4 regions of the Pseudomonas tensinigenes genome follow, and region 1 is predicted to be linked to each of the others. Evidence: riboswitches for the same ligand, from Rfam matches in the RefSeq annotation. Region 1 holds a riboswitch; each other region holds the start of a gene.
The links. A riboswitch is a leader RNA that binds a small molecule or an ion and turns the genes downstream of it on or off. The one in region 1 is predicted to bind cobalamin.
Positions count from the first base shown of each region.

Region 2: linked by a shared signal. The riboswitch ahead of HU718_RS17290 (TonB-dependent receptor plug domain-containing protein) and the one ahead of cobW (cobalamin biosynthesis protein CobW) in region 1 are both predicted to bind cobalamin.
Region 3: linked by a shared signal. The riboswitch ahead of cobO (cob(I)yrinic acid a,c-diamide adenosyltransferase) and the one ahead of cobW (cobalamin biosynthesis protein CobW) in region 1 are both predicted to bind cobalamin.
Region 4: linked by a shared signal. The riboswitch ahead of HU718_RS12940 (ABC transporter substrate-binding protein) and the one ahead of cobW (cobalamin biosynthesis protein CobW) in region 1 are both predicted to bind cobalamin.

Region 1 covers NZ_CP077089.1:3,117,767-3,119,964, reverse strand. Annotated here, with positions in the region: gene cobN (cobaltochelatase subunit CobN) at 1-286, opposite strand, end outside; gene cobW (cobalamin biosynthesis protein CobW) at 290-1,363, opposite strand; cobalamin riboswitch at 1,463-1,674, opposite strand.
Region 2 covers NZ_CP077089.1:3,902,930-3,905,127, reverse strand. Annotated here, with positions in the region: gene HU718_RS17290 (TonB-dependent receptor plug domain-containing protein) at 1-1,272, opposite strand, end outside; cobalamin riboswitch at 1,365-1,570, opposite strand; gene HU718_RS17285 (LysR family transcriptional regulator) at 1,616-2,198, opposite strand, start outside.
Region 3 covers NZ_CP077089.1:2,131,362-2,133,559, forward strand. Annotated here, with positions in the region: gene HU718_RS09425 (PQQ-dependent sugar dehydrogenase) at 1-116, opposite strand, end outside; gene HU718_RS09430 (hypothetical protein) at 183-767, opposite strand; cobalamin riboswitch at 930-1,159, shown strand; gene cobO (cob(I)yrinic acid a,c-diamide adenosyltransferase) at 1,240-1,851, shown strand; gene HU718_RS09440 (cobyrinic acid a,c-diamide synthase CobB) at 1,848-2,198, shown strand, end outside.
Region 4 covers NZ_CP077089.1:2,923,764-2,925,961, reverse strand. Annotated here, with positions in the region: gene HU718_RS12945 (Ppx/GppA family phosphatase) at 1-613, shown strand, start outside; cobalamin riboswitch at 656-850, shown strand; gene HU718_RS12940 (ABC transporter substrate-binding protein) at 994-2,007, shown strand; gene HU718_RS12935 (FecCD family ABC transporter permease) at 2,016-2,198, shown strand, end outside.

The sequences.
Region 1 (2,198 bases):
CATAGCGCCAATAGGCGATGCCACCGTGCAGCGAAATCAGGATCACCTTGGCGTGGCGCAGCACTTCATCGACGTACAGATCGACCGAAGCGTGATTCTGCACCTGCATCGGATTGGCCAGACGCAGGCTCGGATAATCTTCCGGCAACTGCTGCGCCGCTTCGGCGAGCAGCGCGAGGCTGGAGTCGCCGCTGCACAGGATCACCAGCTCGGCGGGGGTTTGGCCAAGGTCGGCAATGTTGTCATCCGAGACGAAACCGCCGGGCTGGGTCCTGAGCAGGTGCATGGCTTAAACGCTGAGCGCAGCGCGCAGTTGCGCTTCGAGTTGGGCGGCGTCGAGTTCCTGACCGATCAACACCAGACGCGTCACGCGCGCTTCATCGGCGCCCCACTGACGGTCGAAATGCTTGTCGAAACGCGTGCCCACGCCCTGGATCAACAGGCGCATCGGCTTGTTTGGAATGGCGGCGAAACCTTTGACACGGAGGATGCCGTGCTTGACCACCAGTTGCGTCAGGGCGTCGAGCAGCAGGCTTTCGTCGGCTTGCGGCAATTCGATGGAGATCGAATCGAAGGCGTCGTGATCGTGGTCATCGTGGTCGTCATCGCCTTCACCGTGGTGGTGATCATGATGGCTGTGACGGCTGTCGATGTGTTCTTCGGAACCGGCGCCGAGGCCGATCAACACGTCCAGTGGCAGACGACCGTTGCTGGCTTCGATGATTTTCACCGCCGGTGGCAGCTCTTCGGCGACTTCAGCGCGAACGCGAGCGAGATCTTCAGGGCTGGTCTGGTCGGCCTTGTTGAGGATTACCAGGTCGGCGCTGGCCAGTTGGTCGGCGAACAGTTCGTGCAGCGGCGATTCGTGGTCGAGGTTCGGATCGAGTTTGCGCTGGGCATCGACCTGATCCGGGAATGCAGCGAAGGTGCCAGCGGCCACGGCCGGGCTGTCGACCACGGTGATCACTGCGTCAACGGTGCAGGCGCTGCGGATTTCCGGCCACTGGAAGGCTTGCACCAGCGGTTTTGGCAGGGCCAGACCCGAGGTTTCGATGAGGATGTGGTCGAGGTCGCCGCGACGCGCAACCAGCTCGCGCATCACCGGGAAGAATTCTTCCTGAACGGTGCAGCACAGGCAGCCGTTGGCCAGTTCGTAAACGCGGCCGGTGGCTTCTTCTTCGGTGCAACCGATGGTGCATTGCTTGAGGATTTCACCGTCAATGCCCAACTCGCCAAACTCGTTGACGATTACCGCGATACGACGGCCCTGAGCGTTGTCGAGCATGTGCCGCAGCAGCGTGGTTTTGCCCGAACCGAGGAAGCCGGTGACGATGGTGACGGGTAGTTTGGCCAGTGTTTTCATCGGTATGCCCTTTGGCAAGCGGCGGGCATACGGGACGAGAACCGGCAGCGCACGTGCGTGCCCGGAGAGTTCGCCACCGGATCACCCCGCCCGGTTGTAGTGAGAATCTGTGACGAGGCAGGTCTCCTGGCTGACGGTGTTCAGGCGCTGGGCCTGGCATTCGCTGCGCCTTCCCGCTGGCTCATGGGTTGAGCTGGCAGTGGCGTGGCAGCGAACATCACCGTTCACAGTTGCGGGGGCAGCCGCGGCATTGACCGCGTTCCCTTCTTAGCTTCGGCAGCGGCCAAAGAACCTCGAAAGCGCAAGGCTACGCATGGTGTGGTTATGGGTCAATGTTTGGATTGGGGGTATATCCGTTGCTGCGGCAACGGCTACTTAGGGTTCCGCCCTTACGGCGGGTCACTTTTTCCAGACGCCGAAAAAGTAACCAAAAAGGCTTGCCCCGGCGTACGGCACTTCGCTGAGGCTCAGTGTTCCCTCGCTACGGTGTCCATCCGGGGGCATCGCCTACGGTTTGCTTCGCTGCACCTCCTCTCGATGTGTTCGACTTCGTCGAACGGCGCTGCGCGCCTAACCCCGGATGAACACCTTCGCTCGGCCTGCCGAAGGGGCAAAAAAGCCAGATCAAAAGCCAGATCAAGAGCCAAAGCCAGATCAAAAGCCCCTCACCCTAGCCCTCTCCCGGAGGGAGAGGGGACTGATCGAGTTGTTTGGGCGAGGTACGCCGACGTGCGATACCGCGTTGAACTCAGGCTCAAAAAAGCAAAAAAATCGGCCCCCTATCCATGAGGTTAGGGGGACTGATCGGGGTGTTTGGGAGAGCTACGCCGACGTG
Region 2 (2,198 bases), 790 kb from region 1:
ATTGTCGTTGAGGTCATACAGCGAAGTGAGCATGCCAACGGTGGCACCGTCGCCGCCGCTCATGGCTTCGTGGCGCACACCGATGCTTGGATGCCAGTCGGGCAGAGCGTCGATCTGCGGGCGCAGTTGCGTGTAGAACGCATGGGCTTCGGCCTTGTCGTTATCGATGATCAGTACATCGTCCTGGCCCTTGAACCATTGATTGTCGGTGCCAAACACCAGCACATGGCCGCCGGGCAATTCAGCCTTGCCTTCGGCCTGCACACCCCAGTCGGTGAAGCCCCAATAGTCGTTGTGGTTAATGACTTTGGTGCCGCCGCCGGCGACGTTGTTGACCCGCGTGTAGCGCGTGTCCCAGTCGTTGATATGACCTTTGACGAAGTAACTCAGGCGCTCGTTGATGTTCTGCTCGAAGGTCGCCGTGGCGATCTGCTGCACGCGATCGTTGGTGGTCGTGTGATTGTCGACCGGGCGGGCGAAATCGAGGTTGGCGTCGGCGTATTGGTAGAACAGTTCCAGCCGCGAATCATCGCCGAACGACTGAATGGCCTTGCCGCCGAAGGTGGTGACTTCGTAGGCACGGTTCTTCTCGCTGACGTTTTTCATGTCACGGTTGCGATACGGCTGGTAACCGTCGGAGACGTTGTGGCTGACGTACGCCAGCAAGCCGAGATCGCCGAAACCGTTGGTGAAGATATTCTCGACCCGAGCGTCTTCGCTGGTGCCGCCGAAACTGTCGACGCCCAGATTCACTTCACCGGAGGCTTTGCGCGACTGCGGGCTGCGGGTGACGATGTTGATCACACCGGAAACGGCTTGGGTGCCGAACAACAGGCTCTGGCCACCTTTGAGCACTTCGATGCGTTCGATGGCGTTGGCCGGCAGGGTGTCCAGATAGAGGCCGCCGTACAGGCGATTGTTCAGTCGCACACCGTCGAGCAGGATCAGTGTGTCGTCGTTGCGCCCGCCCAGCAGCGAATAGGTACCGTAGTCGAACGGGCCGTTTTTCGGCGCAACGTACAGGCCGGGAATGAGCATCTGCATGACGCGGCTGACATCGGCGCTGGGGCCGGCGCGTTCGATTTGTTCGCGGCTGACGATCTCGACTTTACTGCCGAACCTGGCCATGTCGGCGACAGTGGTCGATTCCACTGACGGTGCAGAAACGATTTGCTGATTGAGTTCCAGCGGCGTGTCGTCGGCCAGTAGCAGCGGGCTGAACAGGCAGCCAAGGAACAGGGTTGGAGCACAAGTGTTGAAAGGTCGAATCATTGTCTTCTCGAAAAGGATCTTCGCAGAAGAGCATGCAGGAGAAGGCATCGCGCACAGCCAATACCGGCCCATGCCCGCCCACCGCAGGATTTTGCCAAACAGCATTTCAGGCCGGTCTCCGGGCTCGCGCGTATCGAGGCTTTCACCTTCCCATGGCCGAGTGGCCACAGTGGTCTGTCGAAAGCATCACGCGCATACCGTTGCGGGGGCAGCACCGGACTTGTTCGAAAAGAACGTACCGGTTTCCCGTTTCACCCCATGCACGGCGGCATGGGACACCTGAAACAGGGCGGCATCTGAACATCCGACGGGCGGTTCGTCAATGTGGCAAGCAACGGGGGGGCTATTGGATGCGTTCCAGAGCGGCAAACTGGCCACTCAACCACGTATAAAGCTGAGACACCGCCGGGCTGATCTGCTTGCGATGCGGGCACACCAGACTCAAGGGTGAGGCATTGCCGGGGAAATCCTTCAGCAGCACGATCAGCCGCCCTGCGATCACGTCTGCACTGACGTCCAGCCATGATTTGTTGGCGATGCCTTCGCCGCTCAACGCCCAGCGGCGCACGACGTCGGCGTCGTCGCTGAACATCGGTCCCGAGACCTGGATCGTTTCACTGCCCAGGCTCCACTTGTCGTAGACCCGGCCACCTTGCTGGTAGAGCAGGCAAGGGTGGTTGTGCAGATCGTCCGGTGTTTGCGGGTATCCGTGGCGCTCCACGTATTCCGGTGCGGCGACCAGCACCCGCCGGTTCCACGGTGCCAACGGCAGCGCCACGTAGTTGGCATCCTCATTCGAGCCGTATCGAATCGCCACGTCTACCGGGTCGCGAAACAAGTCTGCGATCTGGTCCGACAGAGAAAATCGCAAGGTCAGCTCCGGGTGCTGGCGGCGAAACAGCGTAAGCCACGGCAGCAAAATGTTG
Region 3 (2,198 bases), 990 kb from region 1:
TCGGGCAGTTTTGGTGACGGGCCGGTGCCGTCGGAGACTTGCAGGCTGGAGGTTTCACCGCAGGCGGCGAGTCCTCCGGCGAAGGCGATGACAAAAACGAGCTGGGGCTTGCGCATTGCTGATCTTCCCTATGAATGCATTCCTAATCATAGAGGAGGGCGCAAGCCCGATGGTTCAACTGCTCAGCCGCGGGCTTCCTTGAACAGTACGGCGATGCCCGGGTGATAGTTGCCCGCTTCGCTGCGTAACTTGCGGTAGGCGTAGGGGAAATACCAGGCGACGGCGCAGGTGTGTTCCTTTTGCAGGTCGTCGACCATGTCCTGCAGCTCTTCGGGGCTGGCGCTGTGCTGAGCTTTTTGCGGGGCGACAAACAGGCAGCCAAGCTTGAGATCGCTGGCGTAGCTGATGCGCTTGGCGTCGTTAGTGATATCCAGCAGGGCTTGAGTCAGATTCAGGTTGGTAACCTTTGGCCAGCGCTGGGTGGCCTGGATAAAGGCGCGGTCTTCGGCACCGGCGAGAAACAGATCGGCGCGGGCATTGCGCTCGCCTTCTTCATTCTGTTTGCGCGTGGCAGTGTCGTTCAAAGTGACCAGTTCGGCCATCCAGGCCGCCGCCGAGAGCAATCCGAGATTGGCTTTCTCGTCATGCCAGTAAGGGGTGTCGCTGTCGCCGCGCACGGCGTTGTAGCGGTCGATACAGTCAAACCAGCGTTCAAGCACCGGGCGCAGAAATTCCAGGCGCGGGTTGCTGATGATCATGCCTTGCATCGTCATCATCCTTATTGTTGTAGTGGGCTTTTCGGGAAAAGCATGGCTCTTTGATATCATTTGTATCAGTGTGGCACAAGATTGGCGGCGGATAATTGATCAGCGGCACTTATTCGCCCGATGGCCGCCTCTTTAATTGACGCTCCACCCCCAACCCTCTAACCTTCGCGGCTTGTTTCAGGTGCTCTGTGACCGCTGTCGACAGAGTGAAACAGGGAAGCCGGTGAGGGTTGTCTTCAAGCGAAGAACCACCACGATCCCGGCGCTGCCCCCGCAACGGTAAATGAGTAAAAACTGCGCCTTGAGCCACTGCCTCGAAAGAAGCGGGAAGGCGCGCAGTCAGGCCAACGCCGCTCATGAGCCCGGAGACCGGCCTGATCCATCCAGCGGCATCACGGTGGGCGATGCCAGGCTTTTTGCCGTCTATTCTTGTGCCTGCCCGCCGTTATCCAGCCTCAACGGAGAGCTCCCCATGACTGATTCCCCCGAGCGCGACGAACGCCATCTGGCGCGTATGCAGCGCAAAAAAGCCGTGATCGACGAACGCATCGCCAACTCGCCTGACGAGTGCGGCCTGGTACTGGTGCTGACCGGCAACGGCAAAGGCAAAAGCAGCTCGGCGTTCGGCATGCTTGCGCGCGCCATGGGCCACGGCATGCAGTGTGGCGTCGTGCAGTTCATCAAGGGGCGCAACAGCACCGGCGAAGAATTGTTTTTCCGCCGCTTCCCTGAGCAAGTGCGCTTTCATGTGATGGGCGAGGGCTTCACCTGGGAAACCCAGGATCGTCAGCGCGACATCGCCGCCGCCGAAGCCGCGTGGGCTGTGTCCCGCGAACTGCTGCGCGATCCGTCGATCGGTCTGGTGGTGCTCGACGAACTGAACATCGCTCTCAAGCACGGCTACCTCGATCTTGATCAGGTGCTCAGCGATTTGCAGGCGCGTCCGCCGATGCAGCATGTGATCGTCACCGGTCGCGCGGCCAAGCCGGAAATGATCGAAATGGGCGACACCGTGACTGAAATGGGCATGCTCAAACACGCCTTCCAGGCCGGCATCAAAGCGCAGAAAGGCGTCGAACTTTGAATCAACCACGTCACTGCCCGGCGGTGCTCATCGCCGCGCCGGCCTCCGGTCAGGGCAAGACCACCGTCACCGCCGCACTGGCCCGTTTGCATCGCAATCAGGGGCGCAAGGTGCGTGTGTTCAAATGCGGCCCGGATTTTCTTGATCCGATGATTCTCGAGCGCGCCAGCGGTGCGCCGGTGTATCAACTGGACATGTGGATGGTCGGCGAGCAGGAAAGTCGTCGGCTGTTGTGGGAAGCCGCCGCGGAGGCGGATCTGATTCTGATTGAAGGCGTGATGGGTCTGTTCGACGGCACGCCATCCAGCGCCGATCTGGCGCGGCACTTCGGTGTGCCGGTGCTTGGC
Region 4 (2,198 bases), 190 kb from region 1:
CTTTCCCATCGACGTCATTTGCGGCCATGAAGAAGCGCGTCTGGTCTATGCCGGCGTGACCCACGCCTTGCCAAGCGCTGAAGACCTGCGCCTGGTGGTCGACATCGGCGGCGGCTCAACCGAGCTGATCCTCGGCCAAGGCTCGCAACCGTTACTCACCGAAAGCATCGCCATCGGCAGCGGCACGTTGAGCACGCGGTTCTTTCGCGGCGGTGACGTGTCTGCCGGGGCGCTACAGGAGGCCGAACGCTTCGCCATCCTGCAGTTTGAAAAGGTCGCCCGGCGCTATCGTGCTCAGGGCTGGCAGCAAACCATCGGTTCGTCCGGCACTGCGCGCATGCTGGCCAAAGTGCTCAAGGCCAATCGCCTAAACGACTTCGGTCAGGACGGCATCACCTACGGCGGCCTGCTGCGCCTGTCGTTACTTCTGCTGAAAGTGAACAACGTGCAACAGCTCAAGCTTGCCGGCCTGCAACCACACCGCCAGAGCATTCTCCCCGCCGGTCTGGTGTTGATGCTGGCGGCGTTCAAAGTGTTCGGCATTGCGCAAATGCTGCCGTCGGAACCGGGCCTGCGTTTAGGCGTGTTGCACGGTTTGATGAGCCAGCACTGATCCTCGCCACGGCAGATTCGTCTCCCCTTCAGCGGCTCGATCGACTACCATGCCGCCGTCGGTTCCCGAAGGGGACTAACAGGGAATCCGAGGTGCTTGCACAGCATTGATCGGAACTGCCCCCGCAACTGTAGGTGCCGAGCCTGCTCCACAACTGCCACTGGGTAAATCCCGGGAAGGCCGGAGCCAAGGCGATGACGCATCAGTCAGGAGACCTGCCGACACAGTGATTACTAACCGGCGGGGTGTCCGGGAAGGACATCGTGCCGTGTACTTCTTCTTTTGATGACCGGCCTTGCGCAGTTTCCCTGACCGCGTTCGATGGTGTGTTTCCGATCCGTACTCTCCCGCTCCCGTACGGTTCCCCTGGAGACTGCCCCATGCTGCTGCCCCGCATTGCCACCCTCATCACCGGCCTGAGCCTTTGCGCCATGGCGCAGGCGGCCCCGACTGCGTATCCGCTGACGATCGACAACTGCGGCAGCACCCTGACCTTCCAGCACGCACCAACGCGCACGGTGACCATCGGCCAGGCCGGCACGGAAATGCTCTACGCCATGGGCCTGAGCGATAAAGTCGTCGGCACCTCACTGTGGTTCAACAATGTGCTGACGAAGTACAAAGCGCAGGACGACAAGATCCAGCGCCTGGCCGACAACGAGCCGAGTTTCGAATCGGTGATCGGCAAGCGCCCGGAACTGGTGGCTGTCGAGCTGGAATGGATGGTCGGCCCGCAAGGCGCGGTCGGCACCCGTGAGCAGTTTCATGAACTGAAAATCCCAACGTATCTGCTGCCCTCCGATTGCGAAGCCAAGGACAACCTCGTCGGCGCCGACGGTACGCGGCTCGCACCGTTTCGCATCGAGACGATTTACAAGAGCGTGAGCCAACTGGCGCAGATCTTTGATGTGCAGGAGCGTGGCCAGCAGCTCAATGATGAACTCAAGGCCAGCCTCGCGCGTTCGATAGCCACCGCCCAAGGCAAACAGCTCAAAGACGCCAGCGCGCTGGTCTGGTTTTCCAGCGCACAAATGGACATCGAGCCATTTGTGGCCGGGCACAAAGGCATTCCCGATTTCATGCTCAGCACCCTCGGCGTGCGCAACGTGGTGGAGTCCGATGAAGAGTGGCCAACGGTCGGCTGGGAAACCATCGCCAAAGCCAATCCGACCTTCCTCGTCATCGCGCGCATGGACCGTCGACGCTTCCCCGCTGACGACTACGAAAAGAAACTCGCCTTCCTGCGCAGCGACCCGGTCACACGCAACATGGATGCGGTAAAGCACAACCGCATCATCATTCTTGACGCCATGGCCATGCAGGCCAGCCTGCGCATGTTCGATGGCATCGAGCAACTGGCCACGGCCATCAACGGCTATGACCTGTCGCAATGAGTGCCAGCCTGATCCGCACGTTATTGGCCTTGGCCACACTGTTGATTGCAGTGGTCGCTGGCGTAGCCATCGGCGAAACCTCGATTGAACCGGGCGTGGTCGTGCAAGTGCTGGCAAACAAGTTGTGGAACGCCGGTTACGCGCTCGACCCGATCGACGAAGGCATCGTCTGGAACTACCGCCTGACCCGC